Regions from separate parts of the Streptomyces sp. NPDC031225 genome, predicted to be linked through region 2. Evidence: riboswitches for the same ligand, from Rfam matches in the RefSeq annotation. Region 2 holds a riboswitch; the other holds the start of a gene.
What was found. A riboswitch is a leader RNA that binds a small molecule or an ion and turns the genes downstream of it on or off. The one in region 2 is predicted to bind glycine.
Positions count from the first base shown of each region.

Region 1: another riboswitch for glycine. It lies ahead of gcvP (aminomethyl-transferring glycine dehydrogenase); the one in region 2 lies ahead of gcvT (glycine cleavage system aminomethyltransferase GcvT).

Region 1 covers NZ_JBVIHJ010000017.1:8,871-12,266, forward strand. Annotated here, with positions in the region: gene ACZ48Z_RS27015 (DNA polymerase IV) at 1-1,374, shown strand, start outside; gene ACZ48Z_RS27020 (PRC-barrel domain-containing protein) at 1,392-1,769, opposite strand; glycine riboswitch at 1,893-1,988, shown strand; glycine riboswitch at 1,989-2,103, shown strand; gene gcvP (aminomethyl-transferring glycine dehydrogenase) at 2,167-3,396, shown strand, end outside.
Region 2 covers NZ_JBVIHJ010000010.1:216,521-219,916, forward strand. Annotated here, with positions in the region: gene ACZ48Z_RS19365 (enhanced serine sensitivity protein SseB) at 1-512, opposite strand, end outside; gene ACZ48Z_RS19370 (AAA family ATPase) at 610-1,284, opposite strand; glycine riboswitch at 1,468-1,565, shown strand; glycine riboswitch at 1,566-1,668, shown strand; gene gcvT (glycine cleavage system aminomethyltransferase GcvT) at 1,721-2,839, shown strand; gene gcvH (glycine cleavage system protein GcvH) at 3,018-3,395, shown strand.

The DNA of each region.
Region 1 (3,396 bases), on a different contig from region 2:
AGAAAAGCGCCCACGATCCTGCATCTCGACATGGATGCCTTCTACGCCTCGGCGGAGCAGGCATCCAAGCCGAGCCTGCGCGGGAAGGCCGTTGTCGTGGGCGGCCTGGGGCCGCGGGGTGTGGTGGCGACCGCGTCGTACGAGGCCCGGGTCTTCGGTGTGAACTCGGCGATGCCCATGGGCCAGGCCAGGCGGCTCGCGCCGAACGCCGCGTATCTCGTGCCGCGCTTCGACTTCTACCGGTCGATCAGCGAGCAGGTGATGGGGCTGCTGCGGGAGCTGTCGCCGCTGGTGGAGCCGCTGAGCCTGGACGAGGCGTTCGTGGACCTGGAGGCCGGGGGCACGGCCTGGGACGACCGGTCGGCGCGGCTGGCCGGTGCGAAGCTGCGGGCCGACATACGGGCCGGCACCGGCCTGACGGGGTCCGTGGGGCTCGCCGCGTCCAAGATGCTCGCGAAGATCGCCTCCGAGCAGGCCAAGCCGGACGGGCTGGTGGTGATCGAACCGGGGACCGAGCGGGCGCTGCTGGGGCCGATGTCGGTGCGGACGCTGCCGGGGGTGGGGCCGGCCACGGGTGACCACCTGCGGCGGGCCGGTATCCATACGGTCGACGAGATCGTGGAGGCGGGGGAGGACGAGCTCGTACGGCTGCTGGGGAAGGCGCACGGGCACGGGCTGTACGCGATGGCGCTGGCCCGGGACGAGCGGGCCGTGGTGGCGGCGCGGGAGACGAAGTCGGTGTCGGTGGAGGACACGTACGACGTGGACATCCATGACCGGGTCCGGGTGGGGCTGGAGGTGCAGCGGCTGGCCGACCGGTGTGTGCGGCGACTGCGGGCGGCCGGGCTGTCGGGACGCACCATCGTGTTGAAGGTGCGGCGGTACGACTTCTCGACGCTGACGCGGTCCGAGACCCTGCGGGGGCCCACGGACGATCCCGCGGTGGTGCGGGAGGCCGCCCTGCGGTTGCTGGAGGGCGTGGACTCCACGGGGGGTGTGCGGCTGCTGGGGGTGGGGGTGAGCGGGCTGGCGGACTTCACGCAGGAGGACCTGTTCGCTCAGGCCATGGAGGAGCGCGGGGAGGACACCGTCGAGGAGGCGGCTGATGACACGCCTGCGGAGGAGCGGGAGGTGGCGGTCGGGCGGAGGTGGGTCGCCGGTCACGATGTGCGGCATGCCGAGTACGGGCACGGGTGGGTGCAGGGGAGCGGGCTGGGGAGGGTGACCGTGCGGTTCGAGACGCCGGATTCGGAGCCGGGGCGGGTGCGGACGTTCCGGGTCGAGGATCCTGCGTTGGAGCCGGCCGAGCCGTTGCCGTTGGTGGAGGCGGCGGGTCCGCACCGGATCACCCGTGACGGGTTGGTCGGCGGGTGAGCGGGCCGGAAGGTGCCTCAGGCGTCGGCTTCCTCCGTGCCCGCCAGCTTGCCGAAGTCCCGGTCCGGGAACGACGGCGGTGGGGCCGTGTCGAGGCCGTAGTGGTGGTAGAGCTGGAGTTCCTGCTCGGGGGAGAGGTGCCGGCCCACGCCGAAGTCGGGGGCTTCCTTGATGAGCCTGCGGTCGAAGGGGACGTGGAGTGTGCCTTCGATCACTTCGCTCGGTCCAAGGGGGACGAAGGCGTCCCGGGAGAAGAGGCCGGTGCGTATGGCCGCCCACTCGGGCACGCCGGTCGCGTCGTCCAGGTAGACCTCGTCAACACTGCCGATCTTGGTGCCGTTGCGGTCGAACGCCTTGCGGCCGATCAGGTTGCGCGGATCGATGTCGGTCTGCACGGGCCCTCCACTTGGTCGCACCTCATCCGAAGCGGTCGTAAGCACTACGAAAGAGCACATCGGGGTGTGCGGCCACTCGAAAGCTCGGGCGTTGACCTCGCTGGTAGTGTTGCAGGCGGCTGTCGACACCGTGCGGGAGAGTCCTCCAGACATCATCGGAGGCGCCGAAGGAGCAAATCCTCCCCGGAATCTCTCAGGCTCACGTACCGCACGGGCGAGGTCACTCTGGAAAGCAGGGCGGGTGTCGACGGCTTCCGCTCTCACCGACGGTGAAAGCCGACTGCTCTCGGGCGGTCTGGTGAAGCTCTCAGGTTGAGATGACAGAGGGGGAGGCCGTCGGGGTACCCGTGCCGGGGTGTACCCCTCGAAGGTCGCGTCAGACCAGGAGGCCTCCGCAATGACCGCCCATCGCATTCCGCTCTCCACGCTCGAGCAGGGAATCCCCTTCGAGCAGCGTCACATCGGCCCCGACCACGGGGCTCAGGCCAAGATGCTCGCCCAGGTCGGCTACGGCTCGCTGGACGAACTCACCGCCGCCGCGGTGCCGGATGTGATCAAGAACGCCGATGCCCTGGAGCTGCCCGGAGCGCGCACCGAAGCCGAGGTGCTGGCCGAACTGCGGTCGCTGGCCGACCGGAACCAGGTGCTCGACTCCATGATCGGGCTCGGGTACTACGGGACCTTCACGCCGCCCGTCATCCTGCGCAACGTCATGGAGAACCCGGCCTGGTACACGGCCTACACGCCCTATCAGCCGGAGATCTCGCAGGGGCGCCTCGAGGCCCTGCTCAACTTCCAGACCATGGTCGCCGACCTCACCGGGCTGCCGACCTCCGGTGCCTCGCTGCTCGACGAGGGGACCGCCGCGGCCGAGGCCCTGGCACTGTCCCGCCGGATGGGGAAGAACAAGAAGGGGATCTTCCTCGTCGACGCCGACGCGCTGCCGCAGACCATCGCCGTGATCCGGACCCGGGCGGAGCCGACCGGAGTCGAGGTCGTGGTCGCCGACCTCAGCGACGGAATCCCGGCCGAGCTCGCCGAGCGGGAGATCAACGGGGTGCTCCTCCAGTACCCCGGCGCCTCCGGGGCCGTACGCGACATCAAGGCGGTCGTCGACCAGGCCCATGAGCTCGGCGCGCTCGTGACCGTCGCCGCCGATCTGCTCGCGCTGACCCTGCTGCGGTCGCCGGGTGAGCTCGGGGCGGACATCGCGGTCGGGACCACACAGCGGTTCGGTGTGCCGATGGGGTTCGGCGGGCCGCACGCCGGATACATGGCCGTGCGGGAGAAGTTCGCGCGGAGCCTGCCCGGGCGGCTCGTGGGCGTGTCCGTGGACGCCGACGGGAACAAGGCCTACCGGCTCGCGCTGCAGACGCGTGAGCAGCACATCCGCCGGGAGAAGGCGACCAGCAACATCTGCACCGCCCAGGTGCTGCTCGCGGTGATGGCCGGGATGTACGCCGTCTACCACGGGCCCGAGGGACTCAGGGGGATCGCACGCCGGACGCACCGGTACGCGAACATCCTCGCCGCGGGTCTCACGGCCGGCGGGGTCGAGGTCGTGCACGGTTCCTATTTCGACACGCTCACCGTGCGGGTGCCCGCGAAGGCCGCCGAGGTCGTCTCC
Region 2 (3,396 bases):
GGGTCGTCCTGCCAGTCCGGCTCGTAGAGCTTGACCCGCCCGCCGGTGTTGGGGCCGTCGAGGGGGGTGCGACCCACCCGGCAGAGGTCGGCGACGGCGGCCGGGGGAAGCGGGACGCCGACCACGCCGTCGGGGTTCACGGCGATGCCCACGTGCGGGGGCAGGCCACGGGCGAACTCGACCGCAGGGGCGATGGTGCACGACAGATGACTGCCGACGACCTGGCGGAACTGCTCCTCGGAGCTGAAGACCGGGACGAACGCCTGGCCCCCGATCTCCAGAGTGGGCAGGTCGAGGGGGCCGCTGTGCGGGCCCCCGCCGTTCGGCAGGGGGATCCAGACGAAGCTGCGGCCGAGCACCTCGATGATCCGGGCACCTGCCGAGGGCATGCCGAGGGAGGCGGAGAGCACCTCCTCCAGTTCGTTGCCCGGCCATCCGCCGTGCGGATGGGGGTGTGCCGTCTGTGCCGGGAACTCCGAGAAGTCCGCGGGGAGATCCGCCGGGAAATCCATCTGTCTGACCGCCTGCTGTGAACCCAGTACTGATACGGCTGAAAGGCTAGCGGGTACGGCGGAAGCCGGACCGGCCCGGAAAAGGTTCTCTCCTACTTCAGCCGCTGAAGCCGATCCGCCGCAGGACGTCCGCCGCCGCCCGGTCGACCAGCACTGCCGACGCGCAGCCCGGCGGCAGGTCGCCCCGCTCCACGGCACGGATCAGACGGGCGGCCGCGCCCCGGTGGCGCAGGAAGGCGTACCGCGAGACACCCCGGCCGCGTTCGCGCTGACCCTCCAGCGCGGCGTCCGCCGTGACGTCGAGGAGCAGCAGGTGCAGGGCGCCGCCCCGGCGGCGGGCCTCGCGGGCCAGCCAGCCGCGCACCCAGGTCTGCGTCCCGCAGTCGTGCACGACGACTCCCTCGCCGGAGCGCAGGGCGCGGCGCAGCCCGGCGTAGTGCGCGAGCCGGACCAGGGGGCGGTAGACGGCGTACGGCAGGAAGGAGGAGAGCCGGTCGTCCCAGCGGTCGCGGGTGTCCTGGGAGTCGATGCGTGTCCCGCTGACCGCACGCTTCATCAGGGTGGACTTGCCGCTGCCGGGCAGGCCGGTGATGACGACGAGGTCCCCGGGGCCGAAGAGCAGGGCGTGCGGGCTGTGTCCCAGGCGGTCGCGCAGGTCACGGACGACCGGCGCCGGGCGCGTGCCGCGGGCCTCGACGGCCGGGGCAGCGGGCTGCTTGGGCAGCGCCAGGCCCGTGGTCGTCGCGTACGCGGTGGTCCTGTTCACCGTCATCGTCCTCCTCCGGGGTCAGGGTCTCCCCTCCCCACCGAGCGTAAAGAGAAGGTAATGGATGATCTCCCGTGATTCTGTACGCGTACCGCCACAAGCCAGTTACAAAGGGAGGGGCCGGGTGCGGCCCTGCCGCCCGCCCGCGATGCGTGCAATGATGTCCGCGCCAACTGCATACCGGCCGCTTGAATCCGCGCGGGAGAGTCCTGGGTACGTGTACCCGGGCGCCGAAGGAGCAAGTCCCTCCCTTGAATCTCTCAGGCCCCCGTTACCGCGCGGGCGAGGCACATCTGAAAAGCGGGCCGCCACTCGAAGGCGGCTCCACCCACGGTGCAAGCCATGTTCCTCATGGCGAACCTCTCAGGTTCCGATGACAGATGGGGAGGAATCACCTCGCCCGTCACACCCATGTCCTGGGATCCCTGGAGACGACCGTCCGATGAGCAGTTCTGAACCCCGTCACACCGCCCTCGATGCCCTGCATCGCTCGCTCGGCGCGACGATGACCGACTTCGCCGGCTGGGACATGCCCCTGCGGTACGGCTCCGAGCGCGACGAACACAACGCGGTGCGCACGAAGGCCGGGCTCTTCGACCTATCCCACATGGGGGAGATCACCGTGAGCGGGCCGGCCGCGGCCGCCCTTCTGGACTTCGCCCTCGTCGGCAACATCGGGTCCGTCGGTGTCGGCCGGGCCCGCTACACCATGATCTGCCAGGCCGACGGCGGCATCCTGGACGACCTGATCGTCTACCGGCTCGCCGAGACCGAGTTCATGGTGGTCGCCAACGCCTCCAACGCCCAGGTCGTCCTGGACGCGCTGACCGAGCGCGCGGCCGGCTTCGACGCCGAGGTGCGCGACGACCGGGACGCGTACGCGCTGATCGCCGTCCAGGGACCGGAGTCGCCGGGCATCCTCGCGTCCCTGACCGACGCCGACCTCGACGGGCTGAAGTACTACGCCGGTCTGCCGGGCACGGTCGCCGGGGTCCCCGCGCTGATCGCGCGCACCGGGTACACCGGCGAGGACGGCTTCGAGCTGTTCGTGAAGCCGGAGCACGCGGTCGAGCTGTGGCAGGCGCTGACCAAGGCCGGCGAGGGTGTGGGCCTGGTCCCCTGCGGACTGTCCTGCCGGGACACCCTGCGCCTGGAAGCGGGCATGCCGCTGTACGGGCACGAGCTCTCGCGGGAGCTGACCCCCTTCGACGCCGGGCTCGGCCGGGTCGTGAAGTTCGAGAAGGAGGGGGACTTCGTCGGGCGCGAGGCCCTTGGGAAGGCCGCCTCGCGTGCCGCCGAGAACCCCCCGCGCGTCCTCGTCGGCCTGGTCGCCGAGGGCCGTCGGGTGCCGCGTGCCGGGTACGCCGTCGTCGCGGGCGGCCAGGTGATCGGCGAGGTCACCTCCGGCGCCCCCTCCCCCACGCTGGGCAGGCCGATCGCCATCGCGTACGTCGACGCCGCGCACGCGACGCCGGGCACGGCCGGTGTCGGTGTGGACATCCGGGGCAGCCACGAGGCGTACGAGGTCGTGGCGCTGCCGTTCTACAAGCGTCAGAAGTAAGCGCCGGAAGCAGGCGTCGCAAGCAGGCGCCGGAAGCAAAGGCTTGAGCAGGCGCCCGGAAACAGGCGGCCGGACATGGTCGCCGTAGGTGATGCTGAGCACATAGTCGCTGCTCACGCACGCCTTCCGCAGGACCCCCATCCACCAGCACTCCCCCGCGTACAGGAGAATTCAGGCCATGAGCAACCCCCAGCAGCTGCGTTACAGCAAGGAGCACGAGTGGCTGTCGGGCGCCGAGGACGGCGTCTCGACGGTCGGCATCACGGAGCACGCGGCCAACGCGCTCGGCGATGTCGTCTTCGTTCAGCTCCCGGAGGTCGGCGCCACGGTGACCGCGGGCGAGACCTGCGGCGAGCTGGAGTCCACCAAGTCGGTCAGCGACCTGTACTCCCCGGTGGCCGGTGAGGTCACCGAGGTCAACGAGGACGTCGTCAACGACCCGTCGCTGGTGAACTCCGCCCCCTTCGAGGGCGGCTGGCTGTTCAAGGTACGCGTCACGGAGGAGCCCGCCGACCTCCTCTCCGCCGACGAGTACACCGCCTTTTCCGCCGGCTGAG